3 regions of the Pseudomonas sp. GW821-FHT07F05 genome follow, and region 3 is predicted to be linked to each of the others. Evidence: riboswitches for the same ligand, from Rfam matches in the RefSeq annotation. Region 3 holds a riboswitch; each other region holds the start of a gene.

Region 1 (5,350 bases), on a different contig from region 3:
TTTCCCCCGGCCGAATCGCCAGGCTCACCCCACTGAGCAGCGACGCGCCCTTGACCGAATAACTCAGGTCACTGCCTTCCAGCATGGCACCGGGCACCTCCTGACGGGCGTTCATCGAGGACGATTCCCGCGGACCAGAATCATGGCGAAAACCGGCGCGCCGACCAGCGCCGTAATGACCCCGATCGGCAACACCTGACCCTTGATCAAGGTGCGCGACAGCACGTCGGCGGCGATCATGAACAGCGCGCCGATCAGGGCGCTCAAGGGCAACAGACGCGCGTGGCGCACCCCGGCCATCAGGCGCACCGCATGGGGAATCACCAGCCCGACGAAGCCGATGGAGCCGACGATCGACACCATCACCGCCGTCATCAGCGCGGCGGTGAGAATCAGCACGGCCTGCACCCGGCGCACCGGAATGCCCAGGGATGCCGCCGAGTCGCTGCCGAACGTGAACGCATCCAGCGCGCGCCGATGCCACAGGCACACCAGCAAGCCGAGCACCACGACCGGCACCGACAGCGCCACCGACGACCAGCGCACGCCGCTGAGATTGCCCAGCAACCAGAACATGATCCCGCGGGCCTGTTCGGCATTGGCCGACTTGGTGATCAGGAAGGACGTCAGGGCGTTGAACAGCTGGGACCCGGCAATGCCCGCCAGGATGATCTGGCCGGCAGCGGTCTGGCCCCGAGAGGAGCGGGCGAGCAGGGCGACCAGCGCGAAGGCAGCAATCGCCCCGGCAAACGCGCCGGTGGAGAGTGAAATCGTCCCGGCACCGATGCCGATGATCGCCACCAGCACCGCGCCAGTCGAAGCGCCGGCGGAAATGCCCAGCAAGTAGGGATCGGCCAGCGGGTTGCGCAGCAGCGATTGCAGAACCACACCCGACACCGCCAGCCCTGCGCCGCAGGTGGCGGCCACGATGGCCCGGGTCAGGCGGTAATTCCAGACGATGCCCTCATCGATGGGGTCGAGGGGATAGCCTGTGGCCCACAGCTTGTTCGCCAGCACCTGAACGATCACCGGCAGGCTGATCGACGTCTCGCCGATCGCCACGCCCGCCAGCACCGCCAACGCCAGCAACGCGGTGGCCCAGGCAACGTGGCCGAAGATTCGAACGACGCTCGAACGGGGCATGCTGAATGACGTCATTGCGGGTGAGTGGCCTGAGCCAGTTGTTCGATGCCGTCAAACAGCCGTACGCTGGACTCCATGGCGCTGGCGTCCATGATCACGATGCGATTGTTTTTCACCGCATCCATATTCCGTGTGACCGGGTCCGAGCGGAGGAAGGCCAGCTTCTTCTCGTGATCGTCGGCCGGGAAGCGGCGACGGTCCATGCGCGCGATGACCAGCACGGTCGGGTTGGCCTTGGCGATCGTTTCCCAGCCCACGGTCGGCCATTCCTCGTCGGAGTCGATGACGTTACGCATGCCGAGGGTGTCGAGCATGAAGTTGGGAATGCCCTTGCGTCCGGCCACGTACGGATCGACGTTGATGTCCGGGCTGGAAAACCAGAAGACCGCCGAGACGGGCGGGTTGGCATGGGCGTTCGCCTGCGCCACAGCCCGAGCCATTCGCGCCTGGTAATCCGCGATCAACTGCTCGCCACGGTCCTGCACGTCGAAAATCTGCGCCAGCTGCCGCAGGCTTTTGTACAGCGTGTCGATGCGGAAGGCTTCGAGGCGCGTGCCGTCGGCGCCGACCCGGTTGTTCTTGCCCTCGCAATCGGACGGCAGGATGTAGGTCGGGATGCCCAGGTCGCGGAACTGCTCGCGGGTGCCAACGGCGCCCTGGGGCCCGACCATCCACTCAAACTGCACCGGGACGAAATCCGGGCGTTTGCCGATCACCGATTCAAAACTCGGCGCGTTATCCGCGAGCCGAGCGATGCCGTCGTTGAGGGTTTTGTACTGGGGCAGGACGGGGTTAAACCATAGCGACGTGCCGATCACGTTCGGGCCCAGTCCGAGGGCATAGAGCATCTCGGTGGCCGCCTGGCCGATGGTCACGGCTTTCTGCGGGGCGTGGGTGAAGGTCAGCGCTTGGCCGCAGTTGTCCACGGTCAAGGGGTAAATCGTCGACGCCGCGAGGGCGGCAGTGGGCAAGGTCAGGGTGACGAGCAGGGCAGCGAGGCGGCGCAGCGGCATGAACAGCGATCTCCAGATAGCCTGAATGCTTGGCGAAGCAGGCGCTGGAAAGTCCATCCCGACAGACGCCCCGGAAAAAAGGGCGGGCTCATGGTGCGCGCACGGCACGCGAACGGGAGTCCTTCCCCGGACACCCCGCCGGTGAATGAATATGCTGGCCGGCAGGTCTCCTGACTGACGCTTCATCGCCGTGCTTCGGCCTTCCCGGGGTCACCCAGTGGCAAACAGGAAGCAGGGCTCAGCGCCTACAGTTGCGGGGACAGTTCCCTTTCAGCGCGCAGCACGCGCCTGGGGATTCCCTATTAATTCCGAGCGGAAACCGGCGGCGGGGATACTAAACGATTCGGTGGGGAGAGGCGAATGCAGCGACAGTGTGCCGGAGATGTATTGACACCTCGCAGTAACTGGACGGACGCAACACCTGTGGGAGTGAGCTTGCTCACGAAGAGGCCAGCACATCCGCTAAATCTTCTGCGGCTGGAATGCAGTCTTCGCGAGCGAGCTCGCTCCCACAAGGTATGTGTTTGCAGCGCCATCGGCGTGAGCTCAACACCACCGGCTTAGAGCTTAAACGGCCAACCGACAATCTTCTTCGGCCGAGGCGTCGCATAGGTCCGCACTTTCGAGGTCTTCAACCCCAGACGCACCAGTGATTCTGCCAGTGCCACCGCTGCGGTCACGCCCTCCACCACCGGCACGCCGGCGCGGTCACGGATGAGTTGATCCAGCCCGGCCATGCCGCCGCAGCCCAGGCAAATCACCTCGGCCTTGTCCCGATTCACCGCTTCCATGGCCTGCTCAACGATCGCCTCGACCGCACGCTCCGGCGATGCCTCCAGCTCCAGCACGCTCATGCCACTGGCCCGCACCGACGCGCAGCGTTCGTACACGCCGGCCAGTTTCAGGCGATCCTCGATCAGCGGCACGGTGCGGTCCAGCGTGGTGACCACCGCGTATTTATGCCCCAGCAGCATCGCCAGGCTGGCCGCCGCTTCGGTGATGTCCACCACCGGCACCTCGAGCAATTCCTGCAAACCCTCGCGGCCATGTTCGCCGTAACCGGCCTGAATCACGGCGTCATAGGGCCCTTCGTAGGACATCACCCGGTCCATCACCGCGATGGCCGCCAGGTAGCTTTCGAAATTGCCTTCCACCGACTCGGCGCCGAAGCGCGGGGTCAGGCCGATGATCTCGGTGCCAGGCGAGGCCACGCTGCGGGCCTGCTCGGCGATGGTCTCGGTCATCGATTCGGTGGTGTTGACGTTGACGATCAGAATTCGCATGGACAGATCTCGCGCAGAAAACAAGGCCGGGCGTCTGGCCCGGCGTCGTTGCCCACGATATCAGTCTTTCATCGGCACGGGCGCCTGCAGGGCGATGAAGCCCTGATCGCGCATGGCCTGCCAGAAACCGTCAGGCACCTGTGCGTTAAGCGCGGTGACGTCCTCGATGATCCGCGAAGGGCGGCTGGCACCCGGAATCACCGCCGCCACCAGGGGGTTGGCAAGGACAAATTGCAGCGCTGCCGATTTAATGTCGACCTGGTACTGACGGGCGATCTCCTGAATGTGCGCCACCTTGTCGAGCATCGCTGGCGACGCTTCCTGGTACTCGAAATGCTTGCCGCCCACCAACACGCCGGAGCTGTAAGGCCCGCCGACGACGAATTCGGCGTTGTGCTGACGGGCCTTGTCGAACAGCCGTTGCAGCGGTTGGTCGTGATCGAGCAGCGAATAGCGGCCGGCGAGCAGGAAACCATCGGGCTGGGCTTCTTCCAGGTCCAGCGTCAGTTCGCACGGCTCGACGCGATTGACGCCCAAGCCCCAGGCCTTGATCACGCCTTCTTCACGCAGGCGGGTGAGGGCGCGGAAAGCGCCAGTGCGGGCGATATTGAAATGCTCGATCCAGGCATCGCCGTGGGCGTCCTGCGCCACATCGTGGACAAACACGATATCCAGACGATCAGTGTTCAACCGCTCCAGGCTCGCTTCAATGGAACGCAGCGTGGCGTCGGCGGAATAATCGGTGACGATCTTGTTTTTCAGGCCTTCGGCGAACGGGCCGCTGCGGGTCTCGGTGTCGATCTCGTCGGAAATCAGCCGGCCGACTTTGGTGCTTAGGGTGTATTGGTCCCGGGGGACGCCGGCGAGGGCCTTGCCCAGGCGCTGCTCGGACAAGCCGGCGCCGTAGATGGGCGCCGTGTCGAAATAGCGAATGCCCTGGTCCCAGGCGGATTGAACGGTGGCCGCTGCTTCCTCCTCGTCGATGGTGCGGAACATGTTGCCCAGCGGTGCGGAGCCGAAGCCGAGGCGGCCGATGATCTTGTCGTGCAGACTCATGGAAGGTGTCCTGTGCGGTGGGGCGTGTTGGATGGCGCGCGGTTCATGGCCCGGATCGAGCACGATGAAACCGGCGAAGCTTCTTTACTGACTGTTGATTGCCGCAGGGGTTCTTCGGAATGCGCGGCGGTGGACTTTCACATGCTCGGCGAGCGGCTATCCTCATCCCATGCGACTTTAGCCACGAGTGCGAATTTCAACATTTCAGATAGATCCGTCGACGGCACAGATTTGAGGATTGCCCATAGCCTGTATTTGCGGAGTGGCGTCCGACGCCTTCCCGGCTGAAGCCGGTCCTACGAAGGCGCCGGGATTCTTGGTAGGACCGGCTTCAGCCGGGAAGAGGCCCGTGAGTACGCCATCCATGACCAGCGAGGCCGCCGATGAGCGAGCACATCATTCATTTCCACTGCGGGGTCGATCAGGCCAGCACCGAGCATTTTCGGGATCGCTGCCTCGAAGCCCTCGGCAAGGGCGCGACCGGATTGCTGCTGAATCTGTCGACCGCCGGCGGCAGCACCGCACTGGGATTCACCCTCTACAACTTCCTGAAATCCCTGAAAGTGCCGATCCGCGCGTTGAACAGCGGCAACATCGAATCCATGGGCATCGTGATCTACCTGGCGGCTCAGGAGCGGATCGTCTGTCCCCACTCGCGATTTCTGATCCACCCCATGAGCTGGTACTTCAATCAGAGCTCGGTAGACCACTCACGCATGCGCGAATACCTGCGCAGCCTGGACAACGACCTGCAGCGCTACGTGAACATCTATCAGAGCGAAACCGTGAGCGCGGTGCACCCGCTGGACATAGGGCGCTGCCTGTCAGCGGAGGAGAAGGTGATCCGCGCTGAAG
Region 2 (5,350 bases), on a different contig from region 3:
TGCGGTGATCTTCGCGATCCTGGCGGGCGGCGAGCTGTTCGGCTTCACCGGCATCCTGCTGGCCCTGCCGGTGGCGGCGGTGATCATGGTCCTGGTGCGCCATGTTCATGACCTGTACAAGGATTCGGACATCTACGGCGGTCTGGACGACCCGGATCTCTGATTCCCGCGAATCAGGATGCGTACCGGCGCGCGGTGCTCACCGCGCGCCTTCTTTCTCGGCGGGTTTTGCCCGTATTCCCCAGTGATACCAGTGACATACGCAAGCCTTTGATTTTGCTGGCGGTCTGCCGCATTGTGCGGCCAGCCCTGCGGGTATAGACTTTGCGCACTTTTCACAGAGGCCCCTTGGCGGTTCGTCACGAACCGTTCAGCCAGCATGAAACCAGTTCAGCTGCCCCTGAGTGTGCGTCTGCGTGATGACGCCACCTTCATCAATTACTATCCAGGCGCCAATGCCGCTGCACTCGGCTATGTCGAGCGGCTGTGCGAAGCCGAGGCCGGCTGGACAGAAAGCCTCATCTATCTGTGGGGCAAGAACGGGGTAGGGCGCACGCACCTGTTGCAGGCTGCCTGCCTGCGATTCGAACAGATGGGCGAGCCGGCGGTTTATCTGCCGATGGCCGAACTGCTCGATCAAGGCATCGGCCTGTTCGATCATCTGGAGCAGTACGAACTGGTGTGCCTCGATGACCTTCAGGCGGTGGTCGGCAAGCCTGAATGGGAAGAGGCGTTGTTCCACCTGTTCAACCGGCTGCGCGACAGTGGCCGACGCTTGCTCATCGCCGCTTCATGCTCGCCCCGAGAGCTGCCGGTCAAGCTGGCGGACCTGAAATCACGGCTGACCATGGCGCTGGTGTTCCAGATGCGCCTGTTGTCCGACGAAGAAAAACTCCGCGCCCTGCAATTGCGCGCGTCCCGCCGCGGGCTGCACCTTACCGACGAAGTGGGGCATTTCATCCTCACCCGCGGCAAGCGCAGCATGAGTGCGCTGTTCGACCTGCTTGAACAGCTCGATCAAGCCTCACTGCAGGCCCAGCGCAAGCTGACCATTCCGTTCCTGAAAGAAACCCTCGGTTGGTAAGCGCGTCCGTGGTCGATCAGGCTTTAGTCCTGCAAACCGCCGCGGCCCTGCGCCATGCCACACGCATCCTGATCATCACCGGTGCTGGCCTTTCGGCGGATTCGGGTTTGCCGACCTATCGCGGTGTCGGTGGTCTGTACAACGGCGAGACCGACGACGGCCTGCCGATCGAAATGGCGTTGTCCGGCCCGATGCTGCGTCGTGATCCGGCGCTGTGCTGGAAATACATTGCACAATTGGGCAGCGCTTGCCTGGATGGACGTCCCAATGCGGCGCACTATGCCATCGCCGAATTGCAGCGGCGCAAGCCGGAATGCTGGGTGTTGACGCAAAACGTCGACGGCTATCATCGCGCTGCGGGTAGTCCGCCAGAACGGCTGATCGAAATTCATGGCCAGTTGGCGCCGCTCTACTGTCAATCTTGTGGCGCCGAAGATCTGCAGTTGAGCGAGCACCTCAACCGGCCACTGCCACCGCTGTGCGCCCGCTGTACTGGCGTTTTGAGGCCATCGGTGGTGTTGTTTGAGGAGATGTTGCCAGAGTTGGCACTGAACGTGCTTCAGGAAGAGATGGCAAAAGGCTTTGATGCTGTGCTCAGCATCGGAACCACCGCCAGCTTCCCGTACATTCATGAGCCCATGCTGCGCGCTCGGGTGACGGGAGGCTTTACTGCCGAGATAAACCCTTCGCCGACCGATCATTCCGCGCACATGGATGCGTTTCTGAGGTGTAGAGCCTTAGAAGTGATGGACGACATCGTAAGTCACATTTGTTTCGATTGAATTTGCAAATGGGTACGATTGAAGGCATAGTCTCGGCTTCTTTACACTTCAGCCACGGTCGTGCACATGCTAAACCGCTTCGCACCCCTCGTGCCTCTCGCACTCGTAACGCTGTTGTTCGGCTGTGCGGCCCAGATGCCGACGTCGCAACAACAGTCGCAAAGCCCCCAGTTCCGGGACTCTGCCACCGCTCAATCCGCCAGCAAGCGTGCCGATTACGCATCCTCCGTACTGGATGACGAAGTCGCCACCGAAGACGAGCTCGCTCAATTTGCCGATAACAAGCCGTACCGCCTGCCGGTTCTGGCTGACAGCATCCTCGAGCGCGGCAAATCCCTGATAGGCACTCGCTATCGCTTCGGCGGCACGTCGACCACCTCTGGTTTCGACTGCAGCGGTTTCATCGGTTATCTCTTCCGCGAAGAGGCGGGCATGAGCCTGCCGCGTTCCTCCCGCGAAATGATCAACATCGATGCCCCTCTCGTTAAACGCAATGACCTCAAGCCAGGCGACCTGCTGTTCTTCAGCACTGCCGGCCGTGGTCGTGTCAGCCATGCGGGCATCTACCTGGGCGATGATCAATTCATCCACTCCAGCAGCCGCCGCAGCGGTGGTGTCCGCGTCGACAGCCTCGACGATGCCTACTGGGCCAAGACGTTCATCGAAGCCAAACGCGCGCTGGCGATGGCACCTTCAACGGTACCTGCAACCACTACCGCGATGAGCTCGACTACAATCAAGCGCCAAACCCGTTAATTCCGGGCGCGCAAAGGGCTAACCCCTCTTGCGCGCGACCCCGGCCCTCGGCAAAGTAAGCTGCATCCCGCACAGGTTGTCGTGTTTATGTCGTTAACGGTTCGCCTGATCGTCGCCTCTCTGGCTGTGCTGCTGGCCGCATGTTCCAGCACTCCACCGCCTGCTCCACGCAAGGTCGTCTACCGGCCTGTGGTCTCCGCTCCTCCCCAGTTTTCTTCACCGCTCGCCGACGACGTTTTGTTGCGCGCGATCGGCCTCGTTGGCACGCCTTATCGCTGGGGCGGCAACACGCCTGATTCGGGTTTCGATTGCAGCGGCCTGATCGGCTATGTCTACCACGACGCCGCCGGTATCACCTTGCCGCGATCGACGCGGGAAATGATCACCCTGCGTGGCCCGGACATCGACCGCAGCCAGTTGCAGACCGGTGACCTGGTGTTCTTCGCCACGGGCGGCGGCTCCCACGTCAGCCACGCCGGCATCTACGTCGGGGAAGGGCGATTCGTTCATGCACCGGCCACCGGCGGCACCGTCAAACTCGACAGCCTGGACAAGCCTTATTGGCAAAAGGCCTGGCTGAATGCCAAGCGCGTTATCCAGCCATCGAATCTTGCCAGGCAATAGTCGTTTTTGAGGCAACGTGTTCATGGGCTGCTGCTGCAGGAACACCTGTGCATTCCAGGGTGAAATCCCGTAAACCCGTGGGCGCTCTGTCCACGGTTCGATTGACGCTCCCCAGTCAACCCTCTAACCTTCGCGCCATGTTTCAGGTGCCCGGGACCTTGTTGGTCCACAGGGTGAAACAGGGAAGCCGGTGCGATTGCTCGTGCGATCAATTCCGGCGCTGCCTCCGCAACGGTAAATGAGTCAAGGCCACGCACAATGCCACTGTGTTCGCTGAACATGGGAAGGCGCCTGGCCTGCCACGGTTGTGGCAACTCATGAGTCCGGAGACCGGCCTGATCCATCGAACAGCATCACGGAGGGCGATGCTCTGCTGCAGGCCGGGCCATGTCCGGTGCCTGCTGACAGTCTTTGCCTGTGCCCTCCGTTTGCCACACCTGCCCTCAAGCGGAGAGCTGAGATGAGCGAATCCCCCGAACGTGACGAACGCCACCTGGCGCGCATGCTGCGCAAAAAGGCGGTGATGGACGAGCGCATTTCCAGCGCGCCAAATGAATGCGGATTGCTGTTGGTCCTGACCGGCAACGGCAAAGGCAAAAGCAGCTCGGCCTTCGGCATGCTGGCCCGCGCCATGGGCCATGGCATGCAGTGCGGCGTCGTGCAGTTCATCAAAGGCCGCCACAGCACCGGCGAAGAGCTGTTCTTCCGCCGCTTTCCCGAACAAGTGCGTTACCACGTGATGGGCGAGGGCTTCACCTGGGAAACCCAGGACCGCCAGCGCGACATCGCCGCCGCCGAAGCCGCCTGGGCCGTGACCCGGGAAATGCTCAAGGACGCCTCTATCGGCATGGTCGTGCTCGATGAGCTGAACATTGCCCTCAAGCACGGCTATCTGGACCTGGAGCAGGTGCTGAGCGATTTGCAGGCACGCCCGCCGATGCAGCACGTGATCGTCACCGGTCGCGGGGCGAAGCAGGAACTGATCGACCTCTCCGACACCGTTTCCGATATCGGCGTGGTCAAGCATGCCTTTCAAGCCGGCATCAAGGCGCAGAAAGGCATCGAACTGTGAGTGAGCGCCAGCCCCGGCACTGCCCGGCAGTATTGATCGCTGCGCCCGCGTCCGGCCAGGGCAAAACCACCGTCACCGCCGCACTCGCCCGTCTGCATCGCAATCAGGGGCGCAAGGTGCGCGTGTTCAAATGCGGACCGGACTTTCTCGACCCGATGATTCTCGAACGCGCCAGCGGCCATCCGGTGTACCAACTGGACATGTGGATGATTGGCGAGGCCGAAAGCCGGCGTCTGTTGTGGGAAGCCGCCGCCGACGCCGACCTGATCCTCATCGAAGGCGTCATGGGCTTGTTCGACGGTACGCCCTCCAGCGCAGACCTGGCCCGGCGTTTCGGCGTGCCGGTGCTGGGGGTGATTGACGGCACGGCCATGGCTCAGACCTTCGGCGCACTGGCGCTTGGGCTGGCGCGCTATCAGCCGGATCTGCCATTCGCCGGCGTGCTGGCCAATCGCGTCGGCACAGTGCGCCACGCGCAGTTGCTGGAAGGCAGCCTGACTGAAGGCCTGCGCTGGTACGGCGCGCTGTCCCGTGAAACCGGCATTGAGCTGCCCAGCCGGCACCTCGGCCTGGTGCAGGCGAGCGAATTGAATGACCTGGACATGCGCCTTGACGCTGCGGCCACCGCACTGGCCAGCACCTGCGACGCCACGTTGCCACCGTCCGTGACCTTTACCGCGCCGGAATTCGTGCCGGCCGAACCGCTGCTGGCCGGTGTGAAAATCGCCATCGCCCACGACGAGGCGTTTGCGTTTTTCTACGGTGCCAGCCTCGACCTGTTGCGGGAGATGGGCGCCGAACTGTCGTTCTTCTCGCCGATCCGCGACCGCGAATTACCCGACGCCGACAGCCTGTATCTGCCGGGCGGTTACCCGGAACTGCATCACACGGCGCTGGCGGAAAACCACAGCATGCTGGCCGCGATTCGCGCGCACCACGCCGCCGGCAAGCCCCTGCTCGCCGAATGCGGCGGTATGTTGTATCTGCTCGATGCCCTGACCGATGTCGACGGCCAGCGCGCCGAAGGGGTGG
Region 3 (5,350 bases):
CTCAACGTGGGCTGGACGCTGAACTACGAGATGCTGTTCTACGTGCTGTTCTCGATGGTCTTTCTCTTTCAGCAGCGTCTGCGCCCGTTGATCCTCGCGGCGGCGCTGTTCGCCATTACTGACGTGCTGGGTCGGTCGGGCCTGGTCAGCCGGTTCTACGCCAATGACATCGTTTACGAATTCCTCCTCGGCATCTTCGTCGGCGTGATGTATCGCCGGGGCTGGATCAGCGAACGGTTGTGGTTGCCATTGATCGCGATCGGCGCCGCGCTGTTCACCATCGACCACCTGCAACCGGCGCCTCGCATCATCAATTGGGGCCTGCCAAGCGCTGTGATTGTGGTGGCCTGCATCTCCCTCGAACCCTATCTGCGCAACTACCGCCTTCTCAAAGTCATGGGCGACTGCTCGTATTCGGTGTATTTGCTCCACGTGCTGGTGCTGTATGCGGGCTGGCTGGTGAGCGAACGTTATGGCGTTAACCCGTATGTGGTGTTTGCCGTGTGTGTGCCGGTCATCGCTCTGGGGGCGTGGCTCAGTTATGAGTGGATCGAGAAGGGCCTGTACCGACGCATGAAGGGCTGGCTGGATCAGAGAAGGGCGAGCAAGGAAGCAGCTCTGTCGTGACGGGTTTTTAGTCGAGGCGAACCGCTTACCTGACTAAAACACTAGGGCTTTGTCAGGCGCAGTTGATTGGCGTAAACTGCGCCCCACGTCTGCGAGGAATTTTCATGACCGCTATTACGATTACTGATGCCGCCCACGATTACCTGGCCGATCTGCTGGAAAAGCAGAACACCCCCGGCATCGGCATCCGCGTGTTTATTACCCAGCCTGGCACCCAATACGCTGAAACCTGCATTGCCTACTGCAAGCCGGGCGAAGAGAAACCTGAAGACACGGCCATCGGCCTGAAAAGTTTCACCGCCTGGATCGACGCGTTCAGCGAAGCGTTTCTGGACGACGCCGTTGTCGATTACGCGACTGACCGCATGGGTGGTCAACTGACCATCAAGGCGCCAAACGCCAAAGTGCCGATGGTCAACGCCGACAGCCCGATCAACGAGCGTATCAATTACTACCTGCAGACCGAGATCAACCCGGGTCTCGCCAGTCACGGCGGCCAGGTGACCTTGATCGAGGTGGTGGAAGAAGATGAGGCAAATGTCGCCATTCTGCAGTTCGGCGGTGGTTGCCAGGGTTGCGGTCAGGCAGATGTGACGCTCAAGGAAGGCATCGAGCGCACATTGCTGGAGCGCATCCCCGAGCTGACCGGTGTGCGTGACGTGACCGACCACACCCAGAAAGAAAACGCGTACTACTGAGTCAACGTGTGATTCCAGGAAGTATGGTGTTGCAGGCAAGCCCCGACGAGTTCGGGGCTTTTTTGTGGGCGCTCGCCAAGGTCTAGAGGCGCACGCTAGGGCCTGAACACATGGGCATGGCCCGCGCGATACAGCGATGACTCGCTGAACACGTCGTTGCCCAGTACCCGACCCACCAGGATCAGCGCGGTGCGACGAAATCCCTTGATCCGCACCTTCTCCTCGATGTCTGCCAGTGTGCCGGTGACCCAATCCTGATCGGGCCAGCTGGCGCGATGCACCACGGCAATGGGACAGTCGGCGCCATAGTGCGGCGTCAGCTCGGCAACGATCTTGCCGAGGTTATTGACCCCCAGATGGATCGCCATGGTTGCCCGGTGCCGTGCCAGATCGCCCAGGCTTTCGCCTTCGGGCATGTCGGTTTTGTCGGCGTAGCGGGTCAGGATCACGCTCTGAGAGATGTCCGGCAGCGTCAGCTCTGTCCCGAGCAACGCGGCGCAGGCGGCGGTGGCGGTGACGCCGGGGATGATTTCGAAGGGGATCTGCAGATCGCGCAGGCAGCGGATTTGTTCGCCGATCGCGCCATACAGGCTCGGATCGCCGGAATGCACACGCGCCACGTCCTGGCCCTGTGCATGAGCGGATTTCATCAGCTCGATGATCTGCTGAAGGTGCAATGGAGCGCTGTTGGTGACCTGGATCGCCTGATGACCTTCCAGCACTGCTTCAGGCACCAGGGAACCGGCGTAAATGATCACCGGGCAGGAGCGGATCAGCCGCTGGCCTTTGACAGTGATCAGGTCCGGATCGCCGGGGCCGGCGCCGATGAAAAAAACAGTCATGGGGTTTCCTGATTGGGGTTCATTTGAGCAGTGGCTCGTCGGATGCATTCTCCCTGAGCGCACTCGGTCTGACTTTTCAGTACTGGCTTTAGCCGGGAAGGGGCCCTCGGGCACACCATCAAAATCTGCGGTGTGACTACTGACGTCTTCCCGGCTAAAGCCGGTCCTACAGTTCTAGCCGGTCCTACAAGATTGAGCCGGCCTATGAGATTGCTCCAGCCCTAACGTTTGCGGTTGCCAGAGCAAAGGTCGCGTGGGGGCTTTTTCGGCGGGGGATGACCAAGGTCGCGGGCGCGCCGGTCAACCGTGTCACCATCGCCAGCGCCGCGCTTTCTGCCACGCCGTAGCAGCCGGTGCGTTCGAAGGCGATGTCCGAAAGGTAAGTCAGCTGTGCCTCGTAAGCCGCCAGATCACCCGCGCTGAAAAACCCGATCGTCAGCCCCAGCTCATGACCCAGTGCCAGCAGCCCCACCTCGGCCGACTTGCCGTCAATGGAGGCGAGGGCGGCAACGTCTGTCAGCTGAAGACGACCCTCCCGCAACCCATGCTCCATCAACTGCCGAAGCTCCAGCGCCGAACAGCCGCGCTGGCAGCCCAGACCGACCACCCACAGCGGCCGATCGCGCACTTCATTCACAGAGCAGGCTTCAAACCGACGTGCGTCTCGGTCGCTTCATTGCGCCGAAACAACCAGGCGCTGATCCAGCCCAGGGCAATCCAGAAAACCGCATTGGTCAGCAGCGACGCGATCTTGAATTGCGCTTCAAGGGCTTCCGGCGCCAGTGCCGAATGCACCGCCGGTTGCGGCGCGCCGACGATATGCGGCACCACCAGGATCACCGCGCCCAAGGCCTTCAACACCCAGTGCCGTGCAAACACTATCAATGCCAGGCCTGAAGCCGTGGAGGCGGCGGTGCCGACCCACCAGATCTGCCGTTGGGTCAGATCCGCCGCGACAGTGCCGGGCAGCTCGGGCGGCAAACCAAGAGTGGGCGCCAGCACGAACACCGCATAACCGGCCAACCCCCACAGCACGCCTTCGCGGGCACTGGTCGGCGTACGCAGGGTGTACAGCGCCGCCAGCATCAGGGCGAAGCCGACCGCGACCACCAGATTGCCGCCGGTGGTGGACAGCACGCGCTGCCAGCCGTCTTCCGGCTCCCAGGCTTCGGCGTCATGGACGTGGCCGGCCATCGCACCCTCGGCGTGCTCGTGCATCTCGGCAGCCGGGGCCTTTTCGTAGGTCTCCGCCTGCAGGATCAGTGGCGCCACCGAGAAGCTTTGGAGCAGTGTCAACAGCAGGGCGGCGAGCAGTCCGCTGAACCCGGCCGTTTGCGCAATTCGCTTGAACATGGCGGCGGGTCTCAATGGCACGGGAAGGCGGAGCTGTGACGGGTGTCGTGTGCCGCGTTGTGCACCGCATCGATGTGGGAGAAACCGGCGAAGTACACCAGAAACGCACCGAGAAACATCGCGCTGACGGCGGCGACAAGGCGCTGGTTTTGGGTGGCGGTCACGGCTGTTGTGGTGTTTGTGCTGGTGCCGGTGCCGGACGTCTGGCGGGGTGTGCTGATGGACATGGCGCTTCCCTCTGAAGTGGATTCAGCGGACGGAAAGACGCGAAGACACCGCAGGCGAAGGCCGGCAGTGATCAACAGCGCCCGCCCACCGCGGGTTGTGTTATGTAGCGTTATCGGGCCGGTCTCCGGGCTCGCGAGGGGCACATGCATCAGCCGTTACAGCCGTCGTGCCTTCAAGAATCGCCTTCCCATATCGATGCCGACACAGTGGATCTGACTCTTCACTCGCTTACCGTTGCGGGGGCAGCACCGGACTGATACACACCCGAAGGTCTGTACGCACCGGTTTCCCGTTTCACCCTGTGAAGGGCACCCGTAACAAGGTGTGTAGCAGACCACGGGCTGTTTGGCTCGTCAATCGGCCCTTCAGCCGATGCGTCAATCAATGCAGCGATCGGTGCGTCAATTGGTGCGGCGATCATTGCAAAGCGCGATTGACCGGCCTCCAGTCACTGCGTAGCCTTGCGCACTTGAGGTTCGCCGGGCGCCTTTATCAACTACCAAGGCCACCGGCGCTAAGAAGGGAATGCGGTATCAAGCCGCAGCTGCCCCCGCAACTGTAAACGGACAGCTTCATTGCACAGCCACTGCGCGAGCGGGAAGGCGCGATGAATACCAGTCGCCTGATGATGCCTGTCAGCGACCGGCCGCCGTGAGCCAGGAGACCTGCCTCGAATCGGACCGCCTGCAAGCGGCCGAGGAATTCCACTACAACCGGGCGGGGTGATCCGGTGGCGAATCGAACCGCGCGCCTGCTTCCACCGGCCTGCGCTGTTTTCGTCCTCGTTGCCCCGCCGCACGCCTGAGGGCAACCGATGAAAACACTGGCCAAACTCCCCGTCACCATCGTCACCGGCTTTCTCGGCTCGGGCAAAACCACCTTGCTGCGGCACATGCTCGACAACGCCGAAGGCCGACGCATCGCCGTCATCGTCAACGAATTCGGCGAACTGGGCATCGACGGCGACATCCTCAAGCAATGCACCATCGGCTGCACCGAAGAAGAAGCCGTCGGTCGCGTGTACGAACTGGCCAACGGCTGCCTGTGCTGCACCGTTCAGGAAGAGTTTTTCCCGGTGATGCAGGAACTGGTCGCCCGTCGCGGCGACCTCGATCACATCCTCATCGAAACCTCGGGCCTGGCCCTGCCGAAACCCCTCGTCCAAGCCTTCCAGTGGCCGGAAATCCGCAACGCCTGCACCGTCGACGCCGTGATCACCGTGGTCGACAGCCCGGCCGTGCTCGCCGGCACCTTCGCCGCGTTCCCGGACCAAGTCGACGCCCAGCGCAAGCTCGATCCGAACCTGGATCACGAATCGCCGCTGCACGAACTGTTCGCCGACCAACTGGCCAGCGCCGATCTCGTCGTGCTGAACAAGGCCGACATGCTCGACGCTGATGCTCTCGCCGCCGTGCGTGCCGAAGTCGCCGAAGAACTGCCGCCGGCGGTGAAGATCGTCGAAGCGAACCGGGGCCAGCTGCCGATCAGCGTATTGCTGGGCCTGGGCGCCGAATCCGAGCTGCACATCGACGGGCGCAAGACCCACCACGATCACCACGAAGGCGACGATCATGATGACCACGACCATGACGCCTTCGATTC

The links. A riboswitch is a leader RNA that binds a small molecule or an ion and turns the genes downstream of it on or off. The one in region 3 is predicted to bind cobalamin.
Region 1: another riboswitch for cobalamin. It lies ahead of AC07RO_RS04915 (ABC transporter substrate-binding protein); the one in region 3 lies ahead of AC07RO_RS26040 (CbtB domain-containing protein).
Region 2: another riboswitch for cobalamin. It lies ahead of cobO (cob(I)yrinic acid a,c-diamide adenosyltransferase); the one in region 3 lies ahead of AC07RO_RS26040 (CbtB domain-containing protein).

What each region holds. Positions count from the first base shown of each region.
Region 1 is NZ_JBWKQL010000002.1:157,831-163,180, forward strand. Features, by position in the region: gene AC07RO_RS04905 (ABC transporter ATP-binding protein) at 1-115, opposite strand, end outside; gene AC07RO_RS04910 (FecCD family ABC transporter permease) at 112-1,143, opposite strand; gene AC07RO_RS04915 (ABC transporter substrate-binding protein) at 1,155-2,156, opposite strand; cobalamin riboswitch at 2,300-2,495, opposite strand; gene AC07RO_RS04920 (aspartate/glutamate racemase family protein) at 2,717-3,439, opposite strand; gene AC07RO_RS04925 (aldo/keto reductase) at 3,500-4,495, opposite strand; gene AC07RO_RS04930 (ATP-dependent Clp protease proteolytic subunit) at 4,879-5,350, shown strand, end outside.
Region 2 is NZ_JBWKQL010000001.1:715,574-720,923, forward strand. Features, by position in the region: gene AC07RO_RS03355 (AI-2E family transporter) at 1-163, shown strand, start outside; gene hda (DnaA regulatory inactivator Hda) at 380-1,084, shown strand; gene AC07RO_RS03365 (NAD-dependent deacylase) at 1,093-1,866, shown strand; gene AC07RO_RS03370 (C40 family peptidase) at 1,933-2,622, shown strand; gene AC07RO_RS03375 (C40 family peptidase) at 2,710-3,246, shown strand; cobalamin riboswitch at 3,374-3,599, shown strand; gene cobO (cob(I)yrinic acid a,c-diamide adenosyltransferase) at 3,707-4,318, shown strand; gene AC07RO_RS03385 (cobyrinic acid a,c-diamide synthase CobB) at 4,315-5,350, shown strand, end outside.
Region 3 is NZ_JBWKQL010000021.1:14,977-20,326, reverse strand. Features, by position in the region: gene AC07RO_RS26065 (acyltransferase family protein) at 1-627, shown strand, start outside; gene nfuA (Fe-S biogenesis protein NfuA) at 732-1,325, shown strand; gene cobM (precorrin-4 C(11)-methyltransferase) at 1,421-2,167, opposite strand; gene AC07RO_RS26050 (cobalamin biosynthesis protein) at 2,370-2,804, opposite strand; gene AC07RO_RS26045 (CbtA family protein) at 2,801-3,520, opposite strand; gene AC07RO_RS26040 (CbtB domain-containing protein) at 3,532-3,747, opposite strand; cobalamin riboswitch at 3,847-4,079, opposite strand; cobalamin riboswitch at 4,204-4,435, shown strand; gene cobW (cobalamin biosynthesis protein CobW) at 4,563-5,350, shown strand, end outside.